DNA from 3 places in the Agarivorans litoreus genome. Region 2 is predicted to be linked to each of the others. Evidence: predicted binding sites of a transcription regulator. Region 2 holds the regulator's gene; each other region holds the start of a gene.
The links. The regulator FNR, encoded in region 2, switches genes on or off when oxygen is low (the NO sensors DNR and NnrR bind a similar motif). The targets are predictions, from matches to a motif close to TTGATCTAGATCAA.
Positions count from the first base shown of each region.

Region 1: a site for FNR is predicted at 1,601-1,614, ahead of mnmL (tRNA modification radical SAM protein MnmL/YtqA). Genes of this name have one in related genera too.
Region 3: a site for FNR is predicted at 1,464-1,477, ahead of K5L93_RS16265 (acetate kinase). Genes of this name have one in related genera too.

Region 1 is NZ_BLPI01000001.1:1,409,274-1,414,948, reverse strand. Features, by position in the region: gene tyrS (tyrosine--tRNA ligase) at 1-969, opposite strand, end outside; gene K5L93_RS06520 (DUF2750 domain-containing protein) at 1,095-1,472, opposite strand; gene mnmL (tRNA modification radical SAM protein MnmL/YtqA) at 1,689-2,597, shown strand; gene K5L93_RS06510 (sensor domain-containing diguanylate cyclase) at 2,705-4,522, shown strand; gene folE2 (GTP cyclohydrolase FolE2) at 4,523-5,446, opposite strand.
Region 2 is NZ_BLPI01000001.1:4,314,442-4,320,116, reverse strand. Features, by position in the region: gene K5L93_RS19925 (FixH family protein) at 1-459, shown strand, start outside; gene K5L93_RS19920 (heavy metal translocating P-type ATPase) at 449-2,836, shown strand; gene ccoS (cbb3-type cytochrome oxidase assembly protein CcoS) at 2,833-3,006, shown strand; gene K5L93_RS19910 (sulfite exporter TauE/SafE family protein) at 2,990-3,655, shown strand; gene fnr (fumarate/nitrate reduction transcriptional regulator Fnr) at 3,724-4,470, shown strand; gene uspE (universal stress protein UspE) at 4,606-5,538, shown strand; gene ttcA (tRNA 2-thiocytidine(32) synthetase TtcA) at 5,619-5,675, shown strand, end outside.
Region 3 is NZ_BLPI01000001.1:3,525,569-3,531,243, forward strand. Features, by position in the region: gene K5L93_RS16265 (acetate kinase) at 1-1,193, opposite strand, end outside; gene yfbV (terminus macrodomain insulation protein YfbV) at 1,498-1,959, shown strand; gene K5L93_RS16275 (putative RNA methyltransferase) at 1,947-2,744, opposite strand; gene pflA (pyruvate formate lyase 1-activating protein) at 2,769-3,509, opposite strand; gene pflB (formate C-acetyltransferase) at 3,600-5,675, opposite strand, start outside.

The DNA of each region.
Region 1 (5,675 bases), 2.9 Mb from region 2:
CATTGCTGAGGCTAAGCCTTCTTCGCCATGCACTAAACGAGTCACTTCTTTGGCTAAAATACCTTGCGCTTCTGGGCGACCTTGGGCGGCTTTATCACGCTCTTCAATGGCAGCAATTTCGGCTACGTCGATAAAGGTGAAGTAACGCAAGAACGAATATACGTCGGCATCAGCCGTGTTAATCCAGAATTGGTAGAACGCGTAAGGCGAGGTGCGCTTAGGGTCTAGCCAAATGGTGCCTGTTTCAGTTTTACCAAACTTGGTGCCATCAGCTTTAGTGACTAGCGGCATGGTTAAGCCGTAAACTTTGTTGCTGTACATGCGGCGAGCTAGGTCGATACCGCCAGTGATGTTACCCCATTGATCAGAGCCACCAATTTGTAAGGTGGTGTTTTGTTTATCGCTAAGCTCGGCAAAGTCGTATGACTGCAGCAGCATGTAGCTGAATTCGGTGAACGAGATACCTGACTCATCACGGTCGATACGCTGTTTTACCGATTCTTTTTTGATCATGGCATTAACGCTAAAGTGTTTACCTACGTTACGCATGAAATCAATCACGTTTACTTTGCCAATCCAATCAAGGTTATTGATTACCTTGGCGGCGTTGTCTTGTTCGCCAAACTCAATAAACTGGCTGACTTGCTTTTTCAGCTTCTCTACCCAGCCGGTAACTACGTCATCACTGTTTAGTTTACGCTCTGCGGCTTTAAAGCTTGGGTCACCAATTAAACCAGTTGCACCACCCACCAAGGCTAAGGGCTTGTGACCAGCTTGTTGGAAACGCTTAAGCATAAGCAGTGGTACTAGGCTACCAATGTGCAGGCTGTCGGCTGTTGGGTCAAAGCCACAATACAGGGTGCGGGCTCCACTAGAAAGGTGTTCGGCCAGTTCTTCGTCGGCAGTGCATTGAGCAACTAGGCCGCGCGCCTTCAAATCTTCTAATAATGGATTAACCGTTGTCGTCATAATTTAACCTGTATGTATTTCTGTACCCGTTTGGGCGCTATGAACAATTTTCGAGCCGAAGATTCTACACTTAAGTCCTTACTAAAAAAACTGCTTAGTGGACTTAAGCGCGGTAAATACCCGGCTTACTTGATTTTTCCGCTGCTAAGCTCGTCGGCAAGATCTAAGGGCGCAACAATTGTGCCTTCACCGGCAAAGCTAGGCGCCACTGCTAGATCAAAACCATCGTTGGCCATTCCCGGGAGCCACTTCTCGGTCAAGTCACTCAAACTAATGGCGAGGGCTTTAAAGTTTGCGTGATCTTTACTGGCCCAGTGTTCTGCAAGAGCTTGCTCGCTCCATAGCAGTAATACTTTTTCGTCACCGGTTTCGATAATCAAACAACCTTGTTCGTCACTTAAGGTCCAAACCTGTTGGCTCTTGCGAGTTTGTTCGATAAAGCTTTGGTAACGCTGCTTAGTGGTTAGACGGTCATTTGCGTCGATTAATGCTTGAGAGCTCATGTTGATTCCTAGGTGCGACTGAATTAGCGGCACGCAGTATAGCAGCTTCAAGAGATGCTGTTTATCTTTGCTGAAGGGGAATTGAGAGCACTGTTGTTGATCATCTAATGTTTAAATCTTGTGCTCCCTTGATCTACAACTAAGACCTAGCTGGCTGCTGCCAGTAGACTAGCCGCCGTTTTGGGGTTTTTCCCACTTTATTAAAGAGTGAAAGCTGTGCAGCTAGATTTATATGTAAACACCCTAGGTCGTCATATTAAACAACATTTTAGCGGGCGAGTGCGCAAGCTAAGTGTGGATGGCGATTTCACCTGCCCAAATCGCGATGGCAGTATTGGTAAAGGTGGCTGTACCTTTTGCAACGTAGATGCTTTTGTTAAACCGCAACAGCAAATGATGTCGATTGGCGAACAGCTGGATGCACGCAAGGCTGAGCTAAAACATAAAGACATCCGCTATTTAGCCTACTTTCAGGCCTATACCAGCACCTATGCCGAAGTAGAATATTTGCGTGGGATGTATCAGCAAGCCTTAGCCGATGAGTCTGTGGTGGGTTTATGCATTGGTACCCGCCCAGATTGCGTACCCGAAGCGGTGTTAGAAATGCTGGCAGAGTATCAGACTCAAGGAAAAGAAGTGTGGCTAGAGTTAGGTGTGCAAACTGCCCATGATGAAACGTTAAAGAAAATAAATCGTGGTCATGATTTTGCGGCGTTTCAAAAGGCTGTAGCTCGTGCCCACCAATACGGTTTAAAAGTATGCGCTCATCTTATCTTAGGCTTGCCTGGAGAAGCGCCTGAACATTATATGCAATCACTTAAGGCGGTACTTGCTGAAGGTATTGCTGGCATAAAGCTGCATCCTTTGCATGTAGTTGAGGGTAGTACCATGGCTAAGGCGTGGCGAGCAGGCCGCTTAGATACCATGAGCCAGCAGCACTACGTTGAACAAGCGGTAAAACTTATTCGCCATACCCCTGAACATGTGGTTTATCACCGTGTAAGTGCCCATGCTCGGCCGCCGGTTTTACTGGCGCCAAATTGGTGCCAAAACAAGTGGTTAGCCCTTACTGATATAGCCAAAAAGCTGGCCTGTGATGGCCCCCAAGGCAGTGCTTTAAGCTAGAGCTTGACTTAGTAATTGTGAGCTAATTGCTTGTTTAGTAAATGATTATTTTCTTATGTAATATAATCATGTAAAGTAGCAGCGGTTGCAGAAAAAATGGACAATCGATGCACGAAAGTTTTTATCCGGCAGTCTGGATGCAGGCTACTATTGCGCTACTAAGCATACTACTCGTTGCGGTAGTAATTATGTGGGCCTTTACTCGCAGAAAAGTGCGTGCTCAGCGCGCGGCAATGGTGAAGTCTCCCGCTGCTCAGCTGATGATTGACCTAGAAGCCAAGCAGGTTATTTTTGCTAATCCTCGTGTCTGTGAGTTACTGCAATTAGCTAACAACGGCAAGCGTTGGCAGTTTTCTGATGCAGCCCATCTTGGACAATTGTTAGAACTACTAAAGCCCCATCAATCTTCGGCTAAAATTGAAGGTGTTCACTGGGTGGTGAATTTCCCCCAGCAAACCCGGGTTTTGCTGCTTTACGCTAGCTTAACTGCGCATAATGGCCGCGAAGTATGGTTTATTAATGCTTACGAAAATGCCCAAGGTTATTCTTATTTAAACCGAATTGAGCAAGAGCAAAAACTGTTTGCTAACGTGCTTAACTCCATTCCCGAATTTATTTACTTTAAAGACGCTAATGAGCGTTTACTTGGCTGTAACCAAGCATGGGCGGGCTTTCATGGTTTAAAGCCGGGCGAGTTAACCGGCAAAAAACTTAGCGATTTTTTAACTCGTAATGAACTGGAACGCAGCCAAGCCTATGATGATCAAGTATTAGCGGGCAAGCCTTGCCAACATACCGAATGGTTTAGTGCCCCAGATAGCCGACAAATCCTGCTGCAAAATAATGTCTATCCACTTAAGAACCAACAAAACGAAGTGACAGGTGTGCTTAATGTGTCTTACGACGTAACCAAGTGGCACGAGCTTAACCGTAAACTGGAACATGAAAACCAAAACCGAATTAGCTCCGAGAAAGAGTTAGGGCGGCAAAACAACCTTATTCGCACCGTGTTTAACTCAACCCCCGATCCATTGGGCTTTATTGATGATAAAGGTAATTTTGTTGGCGGAAACGAACCCTTCGCCAAAATGTTTGGTTTTACCAGTGATGAGTTGTTAGGCAAACACCTTACTGAGGTTCTTAGTGAAGAACAGTTAGAGCAGCATCAGTTGCAAAACCGCCAAATTTTAGAAGATGGCAAGCCGATCCGTTATGAAGAACTAGTGTACTTAGATGATGGTCACCAGATTTGGTATGAGGTGATCAAAGGCCCGTATTTTGATGATGTGAGTGGCGAGCGTGGCATTATCTTCATCACGCGAGATGTTACCGAGCGTAAAGCCACCGAGCAGCAATTGGCTGATGCGATTATGCAGTTACAGGAACTCAGCTTTATCGACAGCCTAACTCAGGTCGCTAACCGCCGTAGCTTTGATGAGAAACTATTGCAGCTGTGGCTAACCCATCGTCGTGAAGGGGTAGAGTTAAGTTTGTTATTGTTGGATATTGACTGCTTCAAGCAATATAACGATAACTATGGCCACCAACAGGGCGACGAAGCCTTGCGCCAAGTGGCTAAGTTAATTAGCCGCTCGGTGAAGCGTGGTTCCGATCTTGTGGCCCGTTATGGCGGTGAAGAGTTTGCTATTTTGCTACCTAACACCGGCTGTGAAGGTGCCAAGCAAATCGCCGAAACCGTGTTGCACAATATGAAAGAAGCAGAGATTCCCCATGCATTTTCAGATGTGAGCGACTTTGTATCGGTAAGTATTGGCGTGGCCAGCGTTATTCCTCAACAGGGTGTGGATTATGGTGAACTGGTAAGGGTGGCAGATTTGCAGCTTTATCGTGCTAAACATCAGGGTAAAGCCCGCTACTGTAGCGCCGGAGACAGCGCTATAGAGGCTACAAAAACAGCGCCCTAGCTAGGCGCTGTAACCTTGCTCAATGCCTTTAGTTACAATACTTACAGCATCATGAGCATGTAAGCTTTCTAAGTGGTTTACCCTTAACCAAAAATCAACTAAGTCTGCTCGGCTATTTAAGCTGTGTTGTAAACGGCGAGCTGCATCTTCACAGAACATCAAGTTTTGCCCATTAAGGCGAGCAAATTCTTGTTCATCTTCACGTTTAACCGCCGCCTGTACTGGGGTTTTTAAACTACTTTCCACTTCATCAAGCAAACTGATTATGGGAATATCTTGCTGTTCAGTGGCAATTTTAACTTTTAGCTGAGCGATACTACGCTGACTGTGGGGTGTAGCAACTATGCCTTCACTGCTGCCAAGCCATTGATGCACCGCTTCACTTGAAACTTGCTCATCGGCAAACTGTTGTTTGAAGGCCTGCTGAATAAGCTGGCGTGATAGCGCGGCCGAGCAAGGGCATGTGGATGAGTACGGAACCTCAACTTCAAGCTCAATAATGGTTTGTTGTTGGTGACGAGTGGCAGTGATTGCAACGGGATAAGCCTTCCAACCGGTTTTGCCTGATAACAGCGATTTACGGCGCAAATGGTAGTCGAAGCTAAAGCGAACCTGCGCTTGCTCACTTAAATCTTGATGACTTTCAATAAACTGATCCAAAACGCGGTGTAATCCAGCATAATCCAATACGCCTTCGTTAGATAATTGATCCAATATCAAATATAAACGAGACATATGAATGCCTTTGGCTTGTGGGTCATCTAAGCTGACAAAGGCCTCAATTTTAGCACTCACGCGGCTAGCTGCTTGTGCTTCAAATGCCAGCATTATGGGCATTTCAATTTGGCTCATACCTACCCAATCGAGCTTTCCTTCGGTTTGGGCGCGGCTTGAGTTTGCTACGTCAGGCATTGCAGTAGACATGCACTTAGTACTCCACAACAGGATGCGTGAGCTAGGGGCTGTTTATCTTTCGCGGTTAAATTTTGTTCGCGAAAAAATCGTTTTAGGCGCGGCAAGGAATGTGAAGCCTAGCATTCTAGGTAAACATGCCTTAACAAAGCATACAACGATTTTAGTCGAACCCTTCGGGCAGCGTTTGTGGCTTATTTCTACTGCGTTATCAGCTTCTCATGTAGACTAACTACACATT
Region 2 (5,675 bases):
TTTTGGCCGTGGTTTTTAATCGCGCTACCTATGGCTGCAGTGGTTGCAAGCCTGTTTACTTTTTATATAGCTGCTACAACCAACAACGATATGGTGGTTGAGTCTTACTACAAAAAAGGTAAGGCGATTAACGCTGACTTGTCGTTGATCGAAAAAGCTGAACAAATGGGGATAAAAGCAGCTGTTTCACCTGCCAATAATGGTTTGGTATTAGATATGGTTCTGCCAGACTCTATAAAGAACCAACCACTTAAAATTGAATTAGCACATAAAACCCTCGCTAAAAATGACCGCAGTTATGTTGTTACTGCAGATGCAAATGGTCGCTACCGCTTTGGCGATGATTTAAATGAGTCTGGCCGCTGGTTTATTCGAATTAGTCCAATGGATGATTCCTGGAGACTACAGGAAGAGCTACAACTACCGCTTTACAACGCAGAAGAAATCGATGGCAAGTAATCAAGGCCTGTGTTTCCACTGTAACGAAGTTATTCCCAAAGGCGTAAGTCTACATGTTTCAATTCTTGGTAGCTCTCAAGCGATGTGTTGCCAAGGTTGTGCTGCCGTTGCGCAAACAATTATTGAGAGTGGCTTAGAAGATTATTATCAACATAGAACAGCTGCCGCCCCAAGTGCTCAAGGGCTAGTACCAGACGCCTTGGTTAAAATGTTGGAATATGATGACGAAAGCGTTCAGCTAGAGTTTGTTGCACAGAATGAAAACAGCAAGGAAGTTTTACTCTCTATCGAAGGGATCGCCTGTGCTGCTTGTGCTTGGTTAATCGAAAAACAGTTATCGAATATTCCAGGTGTTCAAAAAATTCATGTTAACTCGACCACCCAGCGAGCGACGCTTGTGTGGGATGATAAACAAGTTAAGTTAAGTCAATTACTACAAAGTATTCATAAGCTTGGCTATAACGCCAATCCCTTTCAAACAGATAAGCAAGAAGAGATAGATCGAAAGCTATACCGCAGTCATTTACTCAAATTGGGTGTAGCCGGCCTAGCCACCATGCAAGTAATGATGTTTGCTATCGCCCTGTATGGCGACCTGTTTGAAGACATGGAGCTTATCTATCGAGATTACTTTCGCTGGGTTAGTCTTATTATGGCAACCCCAGTATTACTGTTCTCTGCACAGCCGTTTTATTTTGGTGCTTATCGAAGCCTCAAAGCTAAAACGCTCAATATGGATGTACCCGTTTCCATTGCCTTATTAGGCGCCTATAGTGCTTCGCTTTATGCCACAGTAAACGGCACCGGTGAAGTTTATTTTGAATCGGTTTCCATGTTCACTTTTTTGTTATTGCTGGGCCGGCTTCTCGAATTGCGAGCTAGACGCAAGGCCAGCGAAACCAGTTCAAATATGCTTAAGCTAGTACCTAAGTTGGCCATGAGAATTGATGAGACTGGACAGCAACAAAAGGTTGCGGCGAGCCAGCTTAAACAATCAGACATCATTGTTATTTTACCCGGCGAAGTGGTGCCAGCTGATGGACAAGTAGTGTTTGGAGAGAGTGAATTCGATGAGTCTTCGCTTACCGGCGAATCATTACCTATCACAAAGAAGCTAGGTGGTAAGGTTTTTGCCGGTACTATTAACCATGAACAAACCGTTCATTTAGAAGTTGAAGCGGTATCTCAAAACACCTTTATTGCTAATATCATGCGTTTGCAAGAGCAGGCTCAAAGTGAAAAACCTAAGATAGCAACAATAGCCGATAGCGTGGCTCGCTACTTTGTTTTTGGTTTGTTGGTGATTGCTGCACTAACCTACACCTACTGGCATTTTCATTCACCTGAAAATGCTTTCTGGATCACCTTGGCGGTTTTGGTTGCGACTTGTCCCTGCGCCTTATCTTTAGCAACCCCGGCAGCACTAACTGCAGCTACACACAAACTATCAAAAACGGGCTTATTGGTTAAACGGGGACACGTGTTAGAAAGTTTGGCCAAAGTTACGCATGTAGTATCTGATAAAACAGGCACACTTACCGAGGGTAAGTTACAGATAAAACACGTAATTTGCCTTGGTGATTTTAATGAAATAACAACTCTTAATCTGATTGGAGCTTTAGAAGCACAAAGCTCCCATCCAATTGCCAATGCCTTCAGCGAATACCAAGGCTACGCTGCAACTAATATTGAGCACCATACTGGCTTAGGCTTAAGTGGAGAAGTCGACGGTAAAAAGCTGAAACTCGGTAAAGCTTCCTTTTGTGATCAAACTGCTGAGCCAATAGCCGGAATGCTCGAATTGGTGTTAATGGTCGAAGATAAATTGGCTGCTAGAGTTTATCTTTCAGATACCATCAAAAAAGACGCGGTTAGTTTTTCACAGGGTTTAAAGGCTCGAGGTATTTCACTGTCGATGTTAACTGGGGATGACTCCGCCCAAGTGGAATATGTTGCAAAACAGTTACATATAACCGACATCGCTAGCGGGGCTTTACCACAACAAAAACTCGAAGTAGTTAAAACTAAAACGCAAAACTCCCCTCACCTATTAATGCTTGGTGACGGAGTAAACGATGGTCCAGTTTTGGCCGCCGCACCGCTATCAGTTGCTATGGGCTTGGGCACCGACATTGCAAAATCGAGTGCTGACGCTGTATTGTTGGGTAGCAAGCTTTCCACTTTGCTCTCCGCCATGGATCTTGCCAAAAAGACTAAAAAGATTATTGCTCAAAATCTGGCATGGGCCTTAGGGTATAATGCTTTAATTTTACCCTTAGCAGTGGCCGGAATAGTTACTCCTTATATGGCCGCTATTGGGATGTCATTATCATCCTTGGCGGTTCTCACTAATTCCTTAAGGTTAAACAAGCAATGAGTATTATTTTTGTCTTGATCCCCATCGCCCTGATCTTTGTATGTGTAGGAATTGGTATATTTTTCTGGGCAGTTAAAAGCGAGCAATTTGAAGATTTAGACCGCCAAGGTATTAACATTTTGTTTGATGATAAGAACAAAACCAAACAAGACAATGATTCTACAGACTGATTTTGTAGCAGCCTTTATCACCGGCCTTCTTGGCGCTACCCACTGTATTGCAATGTGTGGCGGAATCGCATGCATACTAGGTTCTCGTGCCAATAACTCTTCCAATAAGCTTTTAGTAAGTATTGGTTTTAACCTAGGTCGGATCCTAAGCTACTCTATTGCCGGTGCTATTGTTGCTGGTTCCATCCAAGCAATTAGCCAGGTTCATCAATCGCTTTATATGCTAGTAGTTTTACAGTGGTTCGCTGCAATAATGCTCATTTTACTCGGCATACACCTTACTCGATGGTGGTCAATTCTCACGCCAGTGGAACTACTTGGCAAAGGCTTATGGTCAAAGGTTCAACCCAAGGCAAGCAAGATGTTGGCACTGCAGCACCCAGCAGCCAGTTTACCATTAGGCATGTTATGGGGTTGGCTACCCTGTGGTTTGGTTTATTCAACTTTGGTATTAAGTGCTAGCCAAGCAAATTGGCTAAACGGAGCGGGTGTAATGTTTAGTTTTGGTTTAGGTACGTTTAGCGTGATGCTGTTGGCTGTATTACTGGGCCAGCAACTAACCAAACTAATGACAAATCGCATATTACAAGTTTGTTCAGGACTGAGTGTTTTGAGTTTAGGGATCTACCAAGTTGTTACATTGTTGTAGCAATAGATCTAGAAAATTTATTACATAAAGAGTAGAATTGCCTCGAACTCCTATAGCATAGTTTGAGTATGAGCATTAACCCAAAAGCTAGTCAAAGAATCCAAACTGGTGGTTGTGAAATTCACTGCCAAGATTGCAGTATTGCCCAGTTATGTATCCCTTTCTCTCTTAATGAGACAGAGCTAGATCGCTTAGATAGTATTATCGAGCGTAAAAAGCCTATACAGAAAGGCGAAGAAATATTTGCCGCTGGCGATAAGCTAAAAAGCTTATACGCTATCCGCTCAGGTACAATTAAGTCCTACACAATCACCGAACAAGGTGATGAGCAAATTACCGGCTTCCACTTGGCTGGTGATTTAGTTGGCTTCGACGCCATTAATAGCCAAGAGCATCCTAGTTTTGCCCAAGCTCTTGAAACATCCATGGTATGTGAAATTCCTTTCGACACCATGGATGAACTGTCTGCCACAATGCCTAAGTTACGCCGTCAAATGATGCGCTTAATGAGTAATGAGATTGTTGCAGACCAAGAAATGATTTTGCTACTAAGCAAAAAGAATGCTGAAGAACGTTTAGCTGCCTTTATTTATGGTTTATCACAACGCTTTTCGGAGCGAGGATTCTCTCCAAGAGAATTTCGTCTAACCATGACTCGTGGAGATATCGGAAACTATCTGGGACTAACTGTAGAAACCATTTCCCGTTTACTTGGTCGTTTCCAAAAAGCCGACATGATCGCAGTAAAAGGTAAATACATTTCAATCACTGATCGTGATGCACTGCGCCAACTAGCCGGTACTAAGCAAAGCTAACTACCTAATAACACTGACCTGATTTACATCAATCTATCAAAAAAAATCTAGGTCAGTGTTAACTATATCTAATTTATTCCTACCAATTTAAGCTAAAGTTAAGTAGCTATTCCAGAAGATTCTAGGAGCTGCTTTATGATTAAGTATCGTAATATTTTAGTGGTCATCGACCCTCTACATGACACCCAGGCGGCCTTGTCTCGCGCGGTGTTTCTTGCCCAAAAAGAAGACAAAGCAAAAATAAAAGCTCTACTTACTATTTACGACTTTTCTTACGAAATGACTTCGATGCTTTCTGGCGAAGAACGTGAAGCAATGCGCTCGGGTGTAATAGAAGAACGTAATGTTTGGTTGAGTGAAATAATTGCCGAAACAGACACCGCTGGGATAGAAATCGAAACCAAAGTTGTATGGAATAATCGCTTATATGAAAGCGTGATTGAAGAAGTTTTGGATTTTGGTCATGACCTAGTGGTAAAAGCGACTCACCCTCATCCAACATTACAATCGATTATTTTTACTCCTAACGATTGGCATATTTTGCGCAAATGTCCCACACCAGTATTAATGGTAAAAGACCATGATTGGCCCACTAACGGTAAAATTGTTGCCGCTATTCACGCTGGCGCAGAGGATGAAGAGCACCATAAGCTAAATGTGAAAATTGCCGATGAAGCAAAAGACCTGAGCAAATTACTAGAAGCTAATTTGCATGTGGTAACAGCTTATCCAGCAGCCCCAGTAAACATTGCCATCGAACTGCCAGACTTTGACCCACTTAAGTACAACAAAAACGTTATGGAGTACCATAAAACCGCGCTTAATAAATTTGTTGAAGAACAATTTGAGCAAGCGGTCACCACGCACCTTGAGGAAGGTTTGCCTGACGATGTAATCCCCGAAGTAGCAAATGAAATAGATGCAGAAATTGTTATTTTAGGTACCTCGGGTAGAAGCGGTTTTAGTGCGGCACTGATTGGTAATACAGCGGAACACGTTATCGATCAACTAGACTGCGATCTATTGGCGCTTAAACCACAAAATTTTGTGAGTCCATTTCAAAAATAGATAAGGCTAAACTAACGTTAAACATTGCTTAAGCAAGGCGGGGTTATATAATAGCCCCGCTTTTTTATTGGGAACACACTATGTCAGTTACAGCAAAACAACAATACAACCACAACAAGCTACAAAAGCGAATTCGA
Region 3 (5,675 bases), 790 kb from region 2:
GTTAATGCCACAGCATCTTGTGCGATTACCATTTCTTCGTTAGTTGGAATAACTAAGATTGGACGACTTGAGCTAGTGCTAATGTTACCTGAATTACCAAAGCGTGCATCCAAGTTTGCTTGCTCATCTAAGTTAAAGCCTAATAGGGCAAGTTTTTCGATAGTTAGCTTACGCACTAGCGCTGAGTTCTCGCCAATACCACCGGTAAATACTAATGCATCTAGCTTACCATCCATTGCTGCCGCGTAAGACATAATGCTTTTTGCTAAACGGTAGGTAAATACGTTCATGGCACGAATGGCGGCTTCTTTACCTTCACTGTACCCTTCTTCGGCATAACGACAGTCGCTGCTTGCTTCTGTTAAGCCCATTAAACCAGACTGTTTGTGCAGCATGTTGTTTACTTCTTTTAGCGTGTAACCTTCACGATCAACTAGATGGAAGATAATCGCTGGGTCAATATCACCACAACGGGTACCCATTACTAAACCTTCTAGTGGTGTTAGGCCCATGCTGGTATCAACACTTTTTCCGTTTTTAACTGCACAAATTGATGCGCCATTACCTAGGTGAGCGGTAATAACGTTAGTTTGTTCAACTGGCTGTTCCAACATAGCTGCCGCTTCGCGAGATACATATAAATGGCTGGTACCGTGCATGCCATAACGGCGAATGCTTTTCTCGCGATATAACTTGTAGGGCAGCGCATATAAGTATGAGCTTTCTGGCATAGTTTGGTGGAAGGCTGTGTCAAATACAGCAACATGTGGGCGTTTAGGGAAACAAGCTTGAGCTGCGCGAATACCAATAAGAGCCGCTGGGTTATGCAATGGAGCTAGGCCTGAACATGCTTCAATGCCTTCTATTACAGACTCATCGATGATAGCTGATTTAGTAAACTTCTCTCCGCCGTGAACAATGCGGTGGCCAACGGCAACAATGTCGTTTAAGATTTCTGGGTTAGTTTCTAAAATGTTTTTTACGATAAATTCAATTGCTTCGCGGTGGGCAGAATAAGCACCTAGGCTTGATTCGTTTTTCTCACCGTGCGCTTTCCATTTTAGGCGCGCATCTTCCAAATTAAAGCATTCTGCTAAACCAGAAATAATCTCTTCGCCACTTAACGCATTAAGCACCGCAAATTTAAGTGAAGAGCTACCACAGTTAAGAACGAGTACCAGCTTGTTGCTCATTTATAGACACCTGTTGTTGAATTTGTTCAATTATAGACAGTGAAAGGAAAAACGTTGGGCGTTGCGAGACACGTTTTTCATTTCAGATTTTAAGTCTCTGACTAAGGCAAATTAGATTTGACCTAGTGCCTTGGTCTCAATCAAGCTACACTTAACAAATAAGCTGATCTATATGAAACCGTTTGCCGTTGTAATGATAACCGAAAGCAAATTCTATTCATATATGTCATACTAATAACTGGCTAAAAATGTAAAAAAATTACTAGTTTATTGGTTTAGGTCAATTTTGAGTGGCGAGGTCCCTATGGGCAAATTCTCTGAAATGTTAAATGATGGTCGTGAATACATGAAACGTTGGCCCAAGCAGCCTGTGCTAGCCCCCATCTTCCCTGAGAATCGCGTCATTTTTGCTACTTCACTGGCAATAAAAACCATGCCTGCGATTGCAGTAGTTACGGTTATGATGCCGTATATGGCTAATTTGACTGAAATATTACCACAATCTGTGATGATGGCGCTGGTGATATTCCTGATGCCTTTACACGGTTTGTATTGGCTGGGACGTCGTGCTAATTCACAGCTTCCACCAAGTCTTGCTACTTGGTATCGTGATTTACATCACAAATTGGCAGAGGCCGGTGAACGTGTTTCTCCGGCTGTTACTCAACCTCGTTACGCAGAATTAGCAGATTTGTTGCGCAAGGCCTTCAAACGTTTTGATAAGAGTTTTGTGTTGGCTGATGATTTTAGCGATCAGTCCCGCTGATACAATTGTAATACAAATTCAAAGTTCATTTCGAACTTATCACCTAGCTTAAGGTGCTCCTCTAACTCTTTGTTTTTCTTCCAGGCGAAGGGGGTCATCATACAAAGCGCGTTCATATCTGGGTAGTTTAAAGTAGTGTTTTCGGCAATTTTTTGTTGTTCTATTAACCGCCATCCTAGCATTCCTTCTGCTTGCTCTGAGTGAGCTTGCAAGTCTTTGTATAACATCGTGCGCAGTTTGGACAAGTGCATCGCGCCTGGAACAACTTTTAACAAGTAAGCTTTGGGCTTACTAATACGCAATAGCTCTTGATTATCGCTGGGGGCAAACACTCTTACGGTAAAGTCGATGCTGTTATCAGCAATCGGAAGGCGATGGTTACTAGCCACAAAAAACTGCGCATGTTTGCAGCGTTTAGCTGCCATGCGAATACCCTCTTTTGCTATATCAACGCCGACTACATTATTGGCATTACTTTGCTGATTGCTAATGGTTTGTGTGTAATAGCCTTCTCCGCAGCCTAGATCTAAAATGTTTCGGGCAGAATATTGGCTAATTATTTGATTGACGGCCGCGGCCAAAAATGCAAAGTGCCCTTGATTGAGAAAGTGCTGCCTAGCTTGCAGCATGGCTTTGCTATCCCCTGGCTGCTTAGAGTGTTTATGCTGAACTGCCAGTAAATTGGTATAACCTTCTTTAGCTTGATCAAAACAATGGCCCTTATCACAGGACCATTGTTTATTTTGAAGGCTCAACGCGCTTTGACATATAGGGCAAATAATCATGTATAGCTTATTCTCGAGATGCTATTAGTAAATCACTTTATCGTGATACTGCTTTAATATGCCGCTAATGGTTTCCATGGTGTCTTTGCTCGGTGGTTTAACGCCAGCAAGTGGGTAATCTTCGCCCATGGCCGTCCATTTGTGCTTACCTAACTCGTGATAGGGTAATAATTCAATTTTTTCCACATTATCAAAAGGTGCTAAGAACTCGCCTAAGTCGTGTGCTGATTGTTCGTCGTCGGTAAAGCCTGGCACGACAACATAACGTATCCAGGTTTTTTGCCCTACCTTGTGCAAGTAGCGAGCAAAATCTAAGGTACGTTTATTACTTACGCCCACCAAATCTTGGTGCACATCATCATGGATTTGTTTAATGTCGAGCATGACTAAATCTGACACTTCAAGTAGTTCGTCAATGACCTCGGTATGTTTACGCACATATCCGTTGGTATCTAAACAGGTGTGAATACCTTGAGCCTGACATTCTCGGAATAAGTCGCGTACAAATTCAGCTTGTAGTATTGCTTCTCCACCGCTAGCTGTGACACCACCACCACTAGCATTCATAAAACGTCGATAAGGGGTAAGGTCACTCATTAGCTCACTAACGCTAACTTCTTTGCCATCGTGTAAATCCCAAGTATCGCGGTTATGGCAATATTGGCAGCGCATCAAGCAACCCTGCATAAATACAATAAACCGGATCCCTGGTCCATCAACGGTTCCGCAAGACTCAGTAGAGTGAATTCGCCCAATCTTTGACATTTGTTTCTCCAAAAAAAAACCTTGCCCAAAAACTTGGGCAAGGTTAATTATAACCGCAGTCTCTGCTAAGCAGAACTACTTAACGTTCAATTACATACTTTGTGTGAAAGTACGAGTAATTACGTCTTGTTGTTGCTCTGGCGTTAGCGAGTTAAAGCGCACTGCGTAACCCGATACACGGATGGTAAGCTGAGGGTATTTCTCAGGATTTTCCATCGCATCAACCAACATTTCACGGTTCATAACGTTAACGTTCAAGTGTTGACCACCTTCTACGTCAGCGTTGTGGTAGAAGTAACCGTCCATTAAGCCTGCTAAGTTAGACTTCTGAGTATCGTCATCTTTACCTAGTGCGTTTGGCACGATAGAGAAGGTGTAAGAGATACCGTCTTGTGCGTTAGCAAATGGCAGTTTTGCAACAGACGTTAAAGACGCTACCGCACCTTTCTCATCACGGCCGTGCATTGGGTTAGCACCAGGAGCAAAAGGAGCACCTGCTTTACGACCATCTGGAGTAGTACCTGTTTTCTTACCGTATACAACGTTTGAAGTAATAGTAAGAACTGACTGTGTAGGAATCGCATCACGGTAAGTTTTAAGCTTACGGATCTTATTCATGAAGCGGTTAACTAGGTCAACAGCAATGTCATCTACGTTGTCGTCGTTGTTACCAAATTTAGGGTAATCACCTTCAATTTCAAAGTCGGTAGCAATACCGTCTTCGTCACGAATAGGCTTAACTTTGGCAAATTTGATAGCAGACAATGAGTCAGCAGCAACTGACAGACCTGCAATACCACAAGCCATTGTACGGCGAACGTCACGATCGTGAAGCGCCATTAATGAAGCTTCGTAGCTGTATTTGTCGTGCATGTAGTGAATACAGTTAAGTGCGGTCACGTATTGTTCTGCCAACCAATCCATAAAGCTATCTAGGCGACTCATTACGTCGTCAAAGTCTAGAACTTCATCGGTAATCTTGTCAGAAACAGGACCAACTTGGATCTTAAGCTTCTCATCCATACCACCGTTAATTGCGTAAAGCAGTGTTTTAGCTAAGTTAGCGCGAGCACCGAAGAACTGCATGTGCTTACCAACAACCATTGGTGATACACAACAAGCAATTGCGTAGTCATCGTTGTCGAAGTCAGTACGCATTAGGTCATCGTTTTCATACTGGATAGATGAAGTATCGATAGATACCTTGGCACAGTATTTCTTGAAGTTAATAGGTAGTTGCTCAGACCATAGAACAGTAATGTTCGGCTCTGGAGAAGGACCCATTGTGTATAGCGTGTTCAAGAAACGGAAAGCTGTACGGCTTACTAGTGTACGACCGTCAGTACCCATACCACCGATAGACTCAGTTGCCCAGATTGGGTCACCAGAGAACAAATCATCGTATTCAGGCGTACGTAGGAAACGAACCATACGTAGCTTCATTACTAAGTGGTCTACTAATTCTTGTGCTTCGCTTTCTGTTAGTGTGCCAGCAGCGATATCACGCTCAATGTACACATCTAAGAAAGTGGTAGTACGACCAAACGACATTGCAGCGCCGTTTTGTGATTTAACAGCAGCTAGGTAGCCGAAGTAAGTCCACTGTACAGCTTCTTTTGCGTTTTCTGCTGGGCGAGAAATATCACAGCCATATTTAGCTGCCATTTCTTTAATTTGGCCTAGTGCGCGGTGCTGCTCACTGATTTCTTCGCGAAGCTGCATAGTAGAAGCTAGGTCAGAACCGTTTACAAAGTCGCCTTCTAAAGAACGGTGTTGCTTAACTTTGTCAGCCATTAAGAAGTCGATACCGTAAAGTGCTACGCGACGGTAGTCACCAATGATACGGCCACGGCCGTAAGCATCTGGCAAACCAGTTAGTACACCTGACTTACGACACTTCATGATAGCGCCAGTGTAAACGTCAAATACACCTTGGTTATGAGTTTTACGGTAGTCAGTGTAAATCTTGCTTACCATTGGATCTAATTCGCGATCGTAAGCTTTACAAGAACCTTCAATCATACGAATACCGCCGTTAGGGATAATCGCACGTTTTAGTGGCGCTTCAGTTTGTAGGCCAACAATTTGCTCTAAATCTTGGTTAATGTAACCAGCATCGTGAGCAGTAATGGTTGAGATTACTGAAGTGTCGAAGTCTACCGGCGC